3 regions of the Streptomyces sp. NPDC048254 genome follow, and region 1 is predicted to be linked to each of the others. Evidence: riboswitches for the same ligand, from Rfam matches in the RefSeq annotation. Region 1 holds a riboswitch; each other region holds the start of a gene.
What was found. A riboswitch is a leader RNA that binds a small molecule or an ion and turns the genes downstream of it on or off. The one in region 1 is predicted to bind thiamine pyrophosphate.
Positions count from the first base shown of each region.

Region 2: linked by a shared signal. The riboswitch ahead of thiC (phosphomethylpyrimidine synthase ThiC) and the one ahead of thiO (glycine oxidase ThiO) in region 1 are both predicted to bind thiamine pyrophosphate.
Region 3: linked by a shared signal. The riboswitch ahead of ACGFZQ_RS18635 (thiamine ABC transporter substrate binding subunit) and the one ahead of thiO (glycine oxidase ThiO) in region 1 are both predicted to bind thiamine pyrophosphate.

Region 1 is NZ_JBICZJ010000011.1:329,841-333,861, reverse strand. Features, by position in the region: gene thiE (thiamine phosphate synthase) at 1-46, opposite strand, end outside; gene ACGFZQ_RS30385 (Rv2175c family DNA-binding protein) at 81-446, opposite strand; gene ACGFZQ_RS30380 (FAD-dependent oxidoreductase) at 580-1,818, opposite strand; TPP riboswitch at 1,948-2,059, shown strand; gene thiO (glycine oxidase ThiO) at 2,057-3,226, shown strand; gene thiS (sulfur carrier protein ThiS) at 3,223-3,423, shown strand; gene ACGFZQ_RS30365 (thiazole synthase) at 3,427-4,021, shown strand, end outside.
Region 2 is NZ_JBICZJ010000012.1:49,691-53,711, forward strand. Features, by position in the region: gene ACGFZQ_RS30770 (LysR family transcriptional regulator) at 1-555, opposite strand, end outside; gene ACGFZQ_RS30775 (VOC family protein) at 759-1,145, shown strand; gene thiC (phosphomethylpyrimidine synthase ThiC) at 1,207-3,027, opposite strand; TPP riboswitch at 3,020-3,197, opposite strand; gene ACGFZQ_RS30785 (YibE/F family protein) at 3,269-4,021, shown strand, end outside.
Region 3 is NZ_JBICZJ010000006.1:130,220-134,240, forward strand. Features, by position in the region: gene ACGFZQ_RS18630 (ABC transporter permease) at 1-1,110, opposite strand, end outside; gene ACGFZQ_RS18635 (thiamine ABC transporter substrate binding subunit) at 1,155-2,258, opposite strand; TPP riboswitch at 2,339-2,446, opposite strand; gene rlmN (23S rRNA (adenine(2503)-C(2))-methyltransferase RlmN) at 2,471-3,577, opposite strand; gene ACGFZQ_RS18645 (hypothetical protein) at 3,908-4,021, shown strand, end outside.

The sequences.
Region 1 (4,021 bases):
GGTACAGCCGGGCGTCGGCCAGCTGGGCGCGGGCGGTGTCGGTCATCGGTGTGTCCCCCGTTGTGTCGGTACTGGCTGCCTCAGACGGCGAGCGCCTGGGCGCGGCGCTTCACCTCCGTACCGCGATTCTCGCTCAGGGCCTGCGCGGGGGTGCCGGGCAGGCTGGCGTCGGGCGTGAAGAGCCACTCCAGCATCTCTTCGTCCGTGAAGCCGTCGTCCCGCAGGAGCGTCAAGGTTCCGGACAGGCCCTTGACGACCTTGTCCCCGTCGATGAAGGCGGCGGGGATGTGCAGCGCGCGGTTCTCACCACGGCGGACGGCGATGAGCTGGCCCTCCTTGACCAGCTGCCGCACGCGCGTCACCTCGACGTCCAGCATCTCTGCGATGTCGGGGACGGTGAGCCAGGCGGGGACGAGAACATCGATCTTTGCGTCAATCTCGGTCACGGAAGCAAGGGTAGGCGTTCCGCCGGGTGGGCCGCGAGAGGGAAGCGCCGGGACGGGTGGGTGGTCGGGTGCGGGTTCCTCGTGGCTGGTCTCGCCCATGCGGGGGACCCGCACATGTCACCGCCCCGTGCCACTAAAGGGGCGCTGCGGTCGCGTTCTTCAAGGGGCGGGCGGGGTCGGACAGGGCCTCGGCGTCCATTCGGGCGTCTGCCTCGATCAGGCGGCGGCCCTGGGCCAGGTCTCGTGGGCGGCCTACCGCCAGCAGAGCGACCAGGCGGTCCTCGCGAAGCCAGCAGACGCTCCAGGCCGGGCCCGTCGGCTCACCGCGCCAGACCATGCGGTCGGCGACGGCGTGGTGGCCGGCGTACTGCACGAAGCGGCCGAACTGCTCCGACCAGAAGTACGGCACGGGGTCGTAGACCGCGTCGGACTCGCCGAGGATGTTGGCGGCGACCGTGCGCGGGCCCTGGAGGGCGTTGTCCCAGTGGTGGACCAGGAGGCGCTCGCCGTAGCGGCCGGACGGGAAGGACGCGCAGTCGCCGACCGCGTAGACGTCCGGGACGCCGGTGCGCAGCCGGTCGTCGGCGAGCACCTCCCCGTGCGCGCCCAGGTCGATGCCGGAGCCGGCCAGCCAGGCGGTGGCGGGGCGGGCGCCGATGCCGACCACGACCGCGCCCGCGGGCAGCCGCGAGCCGTCGTCGAGCACCACCGCGCCGGGTTCGACACGCGCCACGCGCGCGTGCGTGCGCAGTTCGGCGCCGCTGTCGGCGTACCAGGCGGTCATCGGCGCGGCCACCTCGGCCGGGAGCGCTCCCGCGAGCGGGCGGTCGGCGGCCTCCACGACGGTCACCGCGCAGCCGGCCTCCCGGGCCGCGGTGGTGAACTCGGCGCCGATCCAGCCCGCGCCGACCACCACGATGTCGTGCTGCCGGGCGAGTACGGGCCGCAGCCGCTCGGCGTCGTCCAGGGTGCGCAGCAGGTGGACGCCGGGCACGCCCTCGGTGCCGGGCAGCGCGATCGGCTCGGCGCCGGTGGCGAGGACCAGGACGTCGTACGGCACCGGTCCGGCCTCGGTGTCCAGCTCACGGTCGGCGGGGCGCACGCCGAGGGCCTCGCGGCCGAGCGCCAGCTCGATGCCGAGCGCCTCGAAGTCGACCTCGAAGGCGGAGCCCTCCGCCTTGCCGAGCAGCACCGCCTTGGAGAGCGGCGGCCGGTCGTACGGCTGGTGCGGCTCGGCGCCGATCAGGGTGACGGTCCCGGTGAACCCCTGCTCACGCAGGGCCACGGCGGTCTGCACCCCGGCCATGCCCGCGCCCACGACCACCACGCGCCGCGTCTGTGACGTGCTCTGTCGCTGCGTCTGCTCGCTCACGTGATCACCATAGACAAGAACGATAGACAACTGACAAAGAGTCAGTCAGGGGGCGTGCTGAGTGACCTGCTCCACACCGCCGGCGCAGGCCGTCTTACGAGGGCGGAGCCCCGCGGTCTAGGGTGGCCGGTAAGCACACGCGGGAGCCCGGGCGCACTGGGCTGAGAGGGAGGCTGGCGGCCTCCGACCGTACGAACCTGATCCGGGTCATGCCGGCGAAGGGAGGGGCTGGACGCCCATGTCCGCACATACGTCCGACGTCCTCGTCATCGGGGGCGGCATCATCGGCCTGGTCACGGCCTGGCGGTCCGCGCAGCGCGGGCTCGCCACCGCCGTGGTCGACCCGGAGCCAGGCGGCGGAGCCGCGCAGGTCGCGGCGGGAATGCTGGCCGCGGTCACCGAACTGCACTACGGCGAGCAGACCCTGCTGGGGCTCAACCTGGCCTCCGCCCGCCGCTATCCCGACTTCGCCGCCGAGCTCACCGAGCTGACCGGCCACGACCTCGGCTACCGGCGCTGCGGCACGCTCGCGGTCGCGCTGGACGCCGACGACCGCGCGCATCTGCGCGAGCTGCACGCCCTCCAGCGGCAGTCGGGGCTGGACTCCGAGTGGCTGTCCGGGCGAGACTGCCGGCGCCTGGAGCCGATGCTCGCGCCGGGCGTACGCGGCGGGCTGCGGGTCGACGGCGACCACCAGATCGACCCGCGCCGGCTGGCGGCCGCCCTGGTGGCCGCGTGCGAGCGGGCCGGGGTGGTCTTCCACCGCGACTGGGCCGAGCGTCTGGAGGTGGTACGGGAGCGGGCCGCCGGTGTCGTCACGCGCGCGGGCGACCCGCTGGGCGCGGACCGGGTCGTGCTCGCCGCGGGGAGCCTGAGCGGGCGGCTGGCGGGGGTGCCGGACGAGGTACTGCCGCCGGTGCGGCCCGTGAAGGGGCAGGTGCTGCGGCTGACCGTGCCCGCGCGGTACGCGCCGTTCCTCAGCCGGACGGTACGGGCCGTGGTGCGCGGCGGCCATCTCTACCTGGTGCCCCGGGAGAACGGCGAGCTGGTCGTCGGGGCGACCAGCGAGGAGCTGGGCTGGGACACGACGGTCACCGCGGGCGGCGTGTACGAGCTGCTGCGCGACGCGCACGAGCTGGTGCCCGGCATCACCGAGCTGCCGCTGACCGAGACCCGGGCCGGGCTGCGCCCCGGCTCCCCCGACAACGCGCCGCTGCTCGGGCCGACCCGCCTCGACGGACTGCTGCTGGCCACCGGTCACCACCGCAACGGGGTGCTGCTCACGCCGGTCACGGGAGACGTGATGGCGGAGCTGCTGACCGGCGGTGAGCTGCCGGAAGAGGCCCGTCCGTTCACGCCGAAGCGTTTCGGCCCCGTCCCCGGCGCACTCCTGGAGCAGACCGCATGAACATCTCCGTCAACGGGGAGCGCCGGGAGATCACCCCGGGCACCGCTCTCGACACGCTCGTGAGGTCCCTCACGGCCGCGCCGTCCGGGGTGGCCGCGGCGGTCAACGAGACCGTCGTACCGCGCGGGGAGTGGCCGGGTACGGCGCTCGCCGAGGGTGACCGCGTGGAAGTCCTGACCGCCGTACAGGGAGGCTGAGCCATGGCCGACGATCCGTTCGTGCTCGGGGGTACGGCCTTCTCGTCCCGGCTGATCATGGGGACCGGGGGTGCGCCCAGCCTGGAGGTGCTGGAGCGGGCGCTGGTCGCGTCCGGGACCGAGCTGACGACGGTCGCGATGCGGCGGGTGGATCCGGGGGTACGGGGGTCCGTGCTGTCGGTCCTCGAACGGCTGGGGATCCGGGTGCTGCCGAACACCGCGGGGTGCTTCACCGCCGGGGAGGCCGTGCTGACGGCCCGGCTGGCCCGGGAGGCGCTGGGCACCTCGCTGGTCAAGCTGGAGGTCATCGCCGACGAGCGGACGCTGCTGCCGGATCCGATCGAGCTGCTCGACGCGGCGGAGACGCTGGTCGACGACGGGTTCACGGTGCTGCCGTACACCAACGACGATCCCGTGCTGGCGCGGAAGCTGGAGGACGTCGGGTGCGCCGCGGTGATGCCGCTCGGGTCGCCCATCGGATCCGGGCTCGGGATCCGCAACCCGCACAACTTCCGGCTGATCGTCGAGCACGCGCGCGTGCCGGTGATTCTGGACGCGGGGGCCGGTACGGCGTCCGACGTGGCGCTGGCGATGGAGC
Region 2 (4,021 bases), on a different contig from region 1:
TGCTTCGACCGACACCGACCGCTCACCGGCCAGCGGATGCCCGGCCGCCACGGCGAGCACCCGCTCCTCCCTCAGCAACACCGGCCCGCGGGCCATGCCGTCGAACGGGTAGGAGGCGAGAAGGATGTCGATCGAGCCGTCCAGCAGACTCGCCCGGGAGTTGGACAGTTGCACCTCTCGTACGTCGACCCGGCAGTCGGGATGACGTGCGGTGAACAGGCCGACGGCTCTGAGCAGTGCCGGCGCCGTCCACTCTCCGAGGAAGGCCACCCGCAGTTCCCCTGCGACGCCACGACTGGCGTCGGCCGCTCTGCGTAGCGCCTCCTCCATGGCGGCGACCAGGGGCCGCAGGTCATCGGCCAACTGCCGCCCGATCGGGGTGAGCCGGACGGTACGGCTGTTGCGTTCGAACAGCATGCCTCCGACACGGCGTTCCAGCTTCTTGACCATCTGGCTCACCCGCCCGGTCGTGATCCCCAACACCTCGGCGGTCCGGCCGAAGTGCAGTTCCTCGGCAAGCGTCAGAAAGATCTCGGCCTCCAGCCGCTCCAGCATGATCCCCCCTCGGCGTTTAATCCGGCTCAACGGTCGTACTTCGATCATGCCTTGATGGCCCCTACCCCACGGCCGATCGTGGAAGGCATCCCCGTCCGGTCCCCCATGAGACCGGATCCGCACCCTGAGGAAGCCTCATGAACACCACTGCCACCACCGCCTCCCCGACCCCGCGGCAGCGCTCCGGAGACGAAGTGTCCCCGGTGCGTGTCAAGGCATTCGACCACTTGGTCCTCAACGTCGAGGACGTCGAACGGTCGATGGACTTCTACGCCGGACTCCTGGGCCTGGAACCGGTCCGTCTCGCGGAATGGCGAGCCGGGAAAGTCCCCTTCCCGTCGGTCCGAGTCACTCCGGAGACCATCATCGACCTGGTCGTCCGCTGCCGGGGCGAGTCCAACGTCGACCACATCTGTCTCACCGTGGAGCCGGTGGACTGGGACGAGGTCATCGCGTCGGGGGCGTTCACCGTCGTCGAGGGCCCCGTGGAGCGCTTCGGCGCGCGCGGCACCGCCACATCGGTCTACGTCCGGGACCCGGACGGCAATACGGTGGAGCTGCGCTGGTACCCGCAGGACGCCGAAGGGTGACCGAGCCCACGGTGTCGGTCCGGGGTGTCCGACGCCCCGGACCGGCACCTCGGCTAGGAGCTCAGTCCGCCAGCGGCAGGTACACCCGGTTCCCGCTGGCCGCGAACTCCTTCGACTTCTGGAGCATCCCCTCCGCGACCTCCTCGGGAGACGCCCCCTCAGCCGCCCCAGCACCGAACCGCTCCGTGATGCTGTGGCTGATCTTCATCGAGCAGAACTTCGGCCCGCACATGGAGCAGAAATGGGCCGTCTTCGCCGGCTCCGCCGGAAGCGTCTCGTCGTGGAACTCCCGAGCCGTGTCGGGGTCCAGGGCGAGGTTGAACTGGTCCTCCCACCGGAACTCGAAGCGGGCGTCGGACAGCGCGTCGTCCCACTCCTGCGCGCCCGGGTGACCCTTGGCGAGGTCGGCCGCGTGGGCGGCGATCTTGTAGGTGATCACGCCGGTCTTGACGTCGTCGCGGTTGGGCAGGCCGAGGTGCTCCTTGGGGGTTACGTAGCACAGCATCGCCGTGCCCCACCAGGCGATCATGGCGGCACCGATGCCGGAGGTGATGTGGTCGTACGCCGGTGCGACGTCCGTGGTCAGCGGGCCGAGCGTATAGAACGGAGCTTCATCGCAGATCTCCTGCTGAAGGTCGATGTTCTCCTTGATCTTGTGCATCGGGACATGGCCCGGGCCCTCGATCATCGTCTGTACATGGAAACGCCTGGCGATCCGGTTGAGTTCCCCGAGCGTGCGCAACTCCGCGAACTGGGCCTCGTCGTTGGCGTCCGCGATGGAGCCGGGGCGCAGGCCGTCGCCCAGCGAGTACGTGACGTCGTAGGTGGCGAGAATCTCGCAGAGTTCCTCGAAGTTCTCGTACAGAAACGATTCCTTGTGGTGCGCGAGGCACCAGGCCGCCATGATCGAGCCGCCGCGCGAGACGATGCCGGTCTTGCGGTTGGCGGTGAGCGGCACATACGGCAGCCGCACGCCCGCGTGGACGGTCATGTAGTCCACGCCCTGCTCGGCCTGTTCGACGACCGTGTCCTTGTAGATCTCCCAGGTCAGCTCCTCGGCCCTGCCGTCGACCTTCTCCAGGGCCTGGTAGAGCGGGACCGTGCCGATGGGGACGGGGGAGTTGCGCAGCACCCACTCGCGGGTGGTGTGGATGTTGCGTCCGGTGGAGAGGTCCATGACCGTGTCGGCGCCCCAGCGGGTTGCCCAGGTCATCTTCTCCACCTCCTCCTCGATGGAGGAAGTCACGGCGGAGTTGCCGATGTTGGCGTTGACCTTCACCAGGAACCGCTTGCCGATGATCATCGGCTCGATCTCCGGGTGGTTGACGTTGGCCGGCAGCACGGCCCGTCCCGCCGCGATCTCCTCACGGACGACCTCGGGGGAGACGTTCTCCCGGATGGCGACGTACTCCATCTCCGGGGTGACCTCACCCCGGCGCGCATACGCCAGCTGCGTGACCGCCTCGCCGTCACGGCTGCGGCGCGGCTGGCGCGGGCGGCCCGGGAAGACCGCGTCCAGGTTGCGCAGTCCGCCACGCGGAGAGGTGTGCTTGATCCCGTCGTCCTCGGGACGAACGGGGCGGCCCGCGTACTCGGCGGTGTCACCGCGGGCGATGATCCAGTTCTCCCGCAGCGGCGGCAGGCCCCTGCGGACGTCGGTCTCGACGAGCGGATCGGTGTACGGGCCGGAGGTGTCGTAGAGCGTGACCGACTGCCCGTTGGTGAGATGCACCTGACGGACCGGCACCCGAAGGTCGGGGCGCGAACCCTCGACATACCCCTTGTGCCAGCCGATCGACTCTCCTGCCTCTTGGGGTGTTTCACCCGCAATGGGCTGTTCGTCCTGACTGAAGGCAGGCGTGCGTGCGTCCTTGTTGGTCATGAGACCTACTCCCTACGCCGGCATTACCCGGTAACAGGTTCGGCGGTCGACGCAGCGGCTTCCGTCGGGCGGCGTTTCATGTGAAACATCACTCGTTCCACGTGAAACATCGCGAATACGGAGGTCAGCGCCCTCTCAGCCCGGTGCTCCGAGCTCCCGCGTGTGCAAAGGTGCCTCCACGCTAGCGTCAATTCGGGCGCGGTGAACAGAGGGCCCCTGTCGTTCTTGCGATGATCGGGCGGTGACCACGACACAGCAGCACCCCTATCCGCCCCCCGACCCAAGGCGCGGCAACGGCGCCGCACAGGGCGGCGGAACCGGCCACGGGGGCCACGGTGCCGGTGACGGACACGACCACGGGCAGGGCCACCAGCACGACCAGGGGCGCGCTCACAGTCACGACGACGGCCACATCCTCGGCCACCCGCCCGGCCAGGGACCGGGCCAGGGACCGGGCCAGGGACCGGGCCAGGGACCCGGCCAGGGCGGCTCGGGGGCAGGCGGCGGGCACGGTCACTCGCACAGCCACAGCCACGGCCCCGCCGCGCCGGTCTCCAAGCATCTGCGCAAGGTCATCGCGGCGATCCTCATCCCCTTCACCGCCGCGGTCGTCGTCGGGCTCGTGGTGCTGTGGCCCGGCGGCGCCCCGTCGCACGAGCGCACTGGCGTCGGCTTCGACCGGCAGACGCAGGCGGCCACGGTCACCAAGGTCGTCTCGGTCAGCTGCAAGTCGGTCAACGCTTCGGGGGACAGCTCGACAGGCGACACCTCCACCGCGGAGGGCAGCTCCGCGAAGCAGGAGGAGGACGGCACCTGCAAGAAGGCCACGGTCCGGGTCGACACCGGCAAGGACAAGGGCCGTACGTTCACCGAGATCGTGCAGCCCGACCAGTCGCGTCAGCTGGACGAGGGCGAGAAGGTCGTGGTCGCGTACGAGCCCTCGGCGCCCAAGGACCTGCAGTACTCGGTCACCGACGTGAACCGGAAGTTCCCG
Region 3 (4,021 bases), on a different contig from region 1:
CAGCATCAGCAGCGCGTCGAAGCCCCGCACCAGCCGCCCCGCGTCCCGCCGGGCCAGCGCGGCGGCGGCGAGCCCGCCGATCACCACGGCGATGGCGGTGGCCGCGACGGCGTATTCGAGCGAATTGACCACCGACTGGATCGGCGCGACCAGGAAGGTGCCCCCGTCGGCGTCACCCAGCGCGCGGTAGTAGCCGAACCCCCCGTCGAGCGACCGCCGTACCAGCACGGCCAGCGGCAGCACCAGGAGTACGGCGACGGTGGCGAGGACCCCGCCGAGCAGCGTCCACTGCCCGGCCCCGCGCGGCCGGCGTGCCGTCACCGACGGGTCCACCAGCCGCAGCGCGCTCTCCCGCCGCCGTACCGTCCACGCGTGCACGGCGAGGATCGCACCGACCGCGACGAACTGCACGATCGTGAGGACGGCGGCGGTGGAGAGGTCGAAGATCTCGGAGGTCTGCCGGTAGATCTCCACTTCGAGGGTGGAGAAGGTCGGCCCGCCGAGGATCTGGACCACGCCGAAGGAGGTGAAGGTGAACAGGAAGACCATCAGCGCGGCGGCGGCCACGGCGGGCGCCAGCGCGGGCAGGGTGACCTTCCGCCAGGCGCCCAGCGGCGAGACGCCGAGCATCCGCGCGGCCTCCTCCTGCCGTGGGTCCAGTTGGGCCCACAGCCCGCCCACGGTCCGTACGACGACCGCGTAGTTGAAGAAGACATGCGCGAGCAGGATGGCCCAGACGGTGGTGTCCAGCCGTACGCCCCACAGCCCGTCCAGCAGTCCGCCGCGGCCGACCAGCGCCAGGAACGCCGTACCGACCACCACTGTCGGCAGCACGAACGGCACCGTCACCACGGCCCGCAGCACCTGCTTGCCCGGGAAGTCGAGACGGGCGAAGACGTAGGCGGCCGGCAGCGCCACCAGCAGGGTGAGCGCGGTGGAGGCGAGCGCCTGCCAGGTGGTGAACCACAGGACGTGCCGGATGTCGGACTCGCCGACGACGTCGGCGATCCGCCCGAACCGCCACACCCCGTCGACCTTCAGCCCGCGCGTGACGATCGCCGCGACCGGCCAGGCGAAGAAGACGGCGAAGAACGCGACGGGCACGAGCATCAGCCCGAGCCGCGCCGCGCTCCCGCGCCTGCCGGCTGCCGCGGCTACTTCAGTACGAGTGACGTCCACGTCTTGACCCACTGGTCACGGTTGGCGGCGATCTTGTCGGGCGCCATGGTCTCGGGGTCCTGGGCGGCGGGACCGTACTTCGTGAACTCGGCAGGCACGGCGGCCCCCTTGACCACCGGGTACACGAACATGTTCAACGGCATGTCCTCCTGGAACTCCTTGGAGACCAGGAAGTCGACGAGCGCCTTGCCGCCCTTGGTGTTCTTGGCGTTGCTCAGCAGCCCGGCGAACTCGATCTGCCGGAAGCAGGTGCCGGTCGCCACGCCGGTGGGCGCGGTGCTGGGCTTCGGGTCGGCGTAGATGACCTCGGCGGGCGGGGAGGAGGCGTACGACACGACGAGCGGCCGGTCGCCCTTCGCCTTCCTGCCGCCGGCCGAGCCGGAGAACTCCTCGTTGTAGGCCTGCTCCCAGCCGTCGACGACCTTGACGCCGTTGTCCTTGAGCTTCTTCCAGTAGCCCTGCCAGCCTCCCCCACTCTCGGCTTCGCTCGAGCGGGAGGTGCCCCCATCCCCGTACGCGGCGGCGGAGCCGAGCAGGAAGCCGAGCCCCGGCGAGGAGGTGGCCGCGTTCTCCGTGACGAGGAGGTTCTTGTACTGCGGCTTGACGAGGTCGGCGTAGGAGGTGGGCGGGGTCAGCTTGTGCTTGCTGAAGTAGGCCTTGTCGTAGTTGACGCAGATGTCGCCGTAGTCGATGGGGGTGACCCGGTGCTTGCCCACGTCGAGCTGGTAGTCCGTGCCGACCTGGTCGAGGCCCTTGGCTTCGTACGGCTGGAAGAGACCGTTGTCGAGAGCGCGGGAGAGCAGGGTGTTGTCGACGCCGAAGAAGACGTCGCCCTGCGGGTTGTCCTTGGTCAGGATCGCCTTGTTGACGGCCTGGCCGGCGTCGCCGTCCTTGAGGACCTTCACCTTGTAGCCGGACTGCTTCTCGAAGTCCTGGAGCACGGTCTTGGAGACGGCCCATGAGTCGTGGCTGACCAGGGTGACGGTCTTGGAGTCGGTCCCGGTACCCGACGACGAACACGCGGACAGCGTGACGAGGCCGAGCCCGACGGCCGCGGCCAAGAAGGTCCTTGTGTGCACTGGTGTTTTCCTCCTGGGGTTGACCAGGAAGAGACGCGGCCCTGCCCAGAGGATCTGATCTTCTGGGCAGGGCGCAACAGCTTGAGTGATGACCGAACTTCCTACCCAGAATGACCTGGGCGAGGTTCAGAGGGTCTGCGGCCCGATTGCCGCACTCTCAGCGCTGTGGCGCTCCCCTGTCGGAATATGAAGATGTACCTGCGGCCCTCAGATTACCGCTCGGTGGCCGCGAGCTGACCGCAGGCTCCGTCGATCTCCTGACCACGGGTGTCCCGGACGGTGACGGGCACACCGTGCGCGGCGATGGCCTCGACGAAGGCCTTCTCGTCCTCGGGCCGCGACGCGGTCCACTTCGAACCCGGCGTCGGGTTCAGCGGGATGAGGTTGACGTGCACGGGCTTGCCCTTGAGGAGGCGGCCCAGCCGGTCCCCCCGCCACGCCTGGTCGTTGATGTCGCGGATGAGGGCGTACTCGATCGACAACCGCCGCCCGCTCTTCTCGACGTACTCGAACCCGGCGTCGAGCACCTCGCGCACCTTCCACCGCGTGTTCACGGGGACGAGGGTGTCGCGCAGTTCGTCGTCGGGGGCGTGCAGGGAGATCGCGAGCCGGCACTTGAGTCCCTCGTCGGCCAACCGGTGGATGGCCGGCACGAGTCCGACCGTCGACACGGTGATCCCGCGCTGCGAGAGACCCAGCCCGTCCGGGGCCGGGTCGGTCAGCGCCCGGATGGCGGTGACGACCCGCTTGTAGTTGGCGAGGGGCTCGCCCATGCCCATGAACACGATGTTGGACAGCCGCGCCGGACCGCCGGGCACCTCCCCGTCCCGCAGCGCCCGCATCCCGTCCACGATCTGGTGGACGATCTCCGCGGTGGACAGGTTCCGGTCGAGGCCCGCCTGCCCGGTCGCGCAGAACGGGCAGTTCATCCCGCACCCCGCCTGCGAGCTGATGCACATGGTCACCCGGTCCGGGTAGCGCATCAGCACGGACTCGACGAGCGTGCCGTCGAACAGCCGCCACAGCGTCTTGCGGGTGGTGCCCTCGTCCGTCGACAGATGCCGTACGACGGTCATCAGCTCGGGGAACAGCGCGTCCCGCAGCCGGTCCCGGGAGCCGGCCGGGATGTCCGTCCACTGGTCGGGGTCGTGCGCGTAGCGCGCGAAGTAGTGCTGCGCGAGCTGCTTGGCACGGAACGGCTTCTCACCGATCTCGGCCACCGCGTCCTTGCGCTCGGCAGGCGTGAGATCGGCAAGATGCCGCGGCGGCTTCTTGGCTCCGCGCGGCGCGACAAAAGTAAGTTCTCCGGGCTTAGGCATGGCTGTACCAGTGTCGCAGATCCAATTGGGTGACCTGGGGCTGCGGCTCGCGACGACTGTCGTTAGTAGTCGCTACCAGTCGTGACTGAACGGCTTCGGACGGCCCGGAGACGGCCCAGCCGAGGGAGCTGCGCGCCCCGACCGAGCTGCCGGGGTCGTCGTTGCGGTCCACTTACGCGGAGTCGACCGTCCATAGCGGATCCAAATCGACGGGCGTCTCCCCGCCGGGCCTGTGGGACCCCGGCCGTCCGTTACCAACACGTCCCACAGAGGTTTTTCCCCTTTGTCCCGATGGGCACACGGTCAGTGAGACCCCACGGAGGTACCGAGATGAGCGCCGGAGAACGGGCCAAGGCAAAGGCAGAACAGATCGTCGGAAAGACCGTGCGGAAGGCGGCCCACGCGGTGCACAAAGAAACCCTCGCAGCAAAAGGCGCCGCTCTC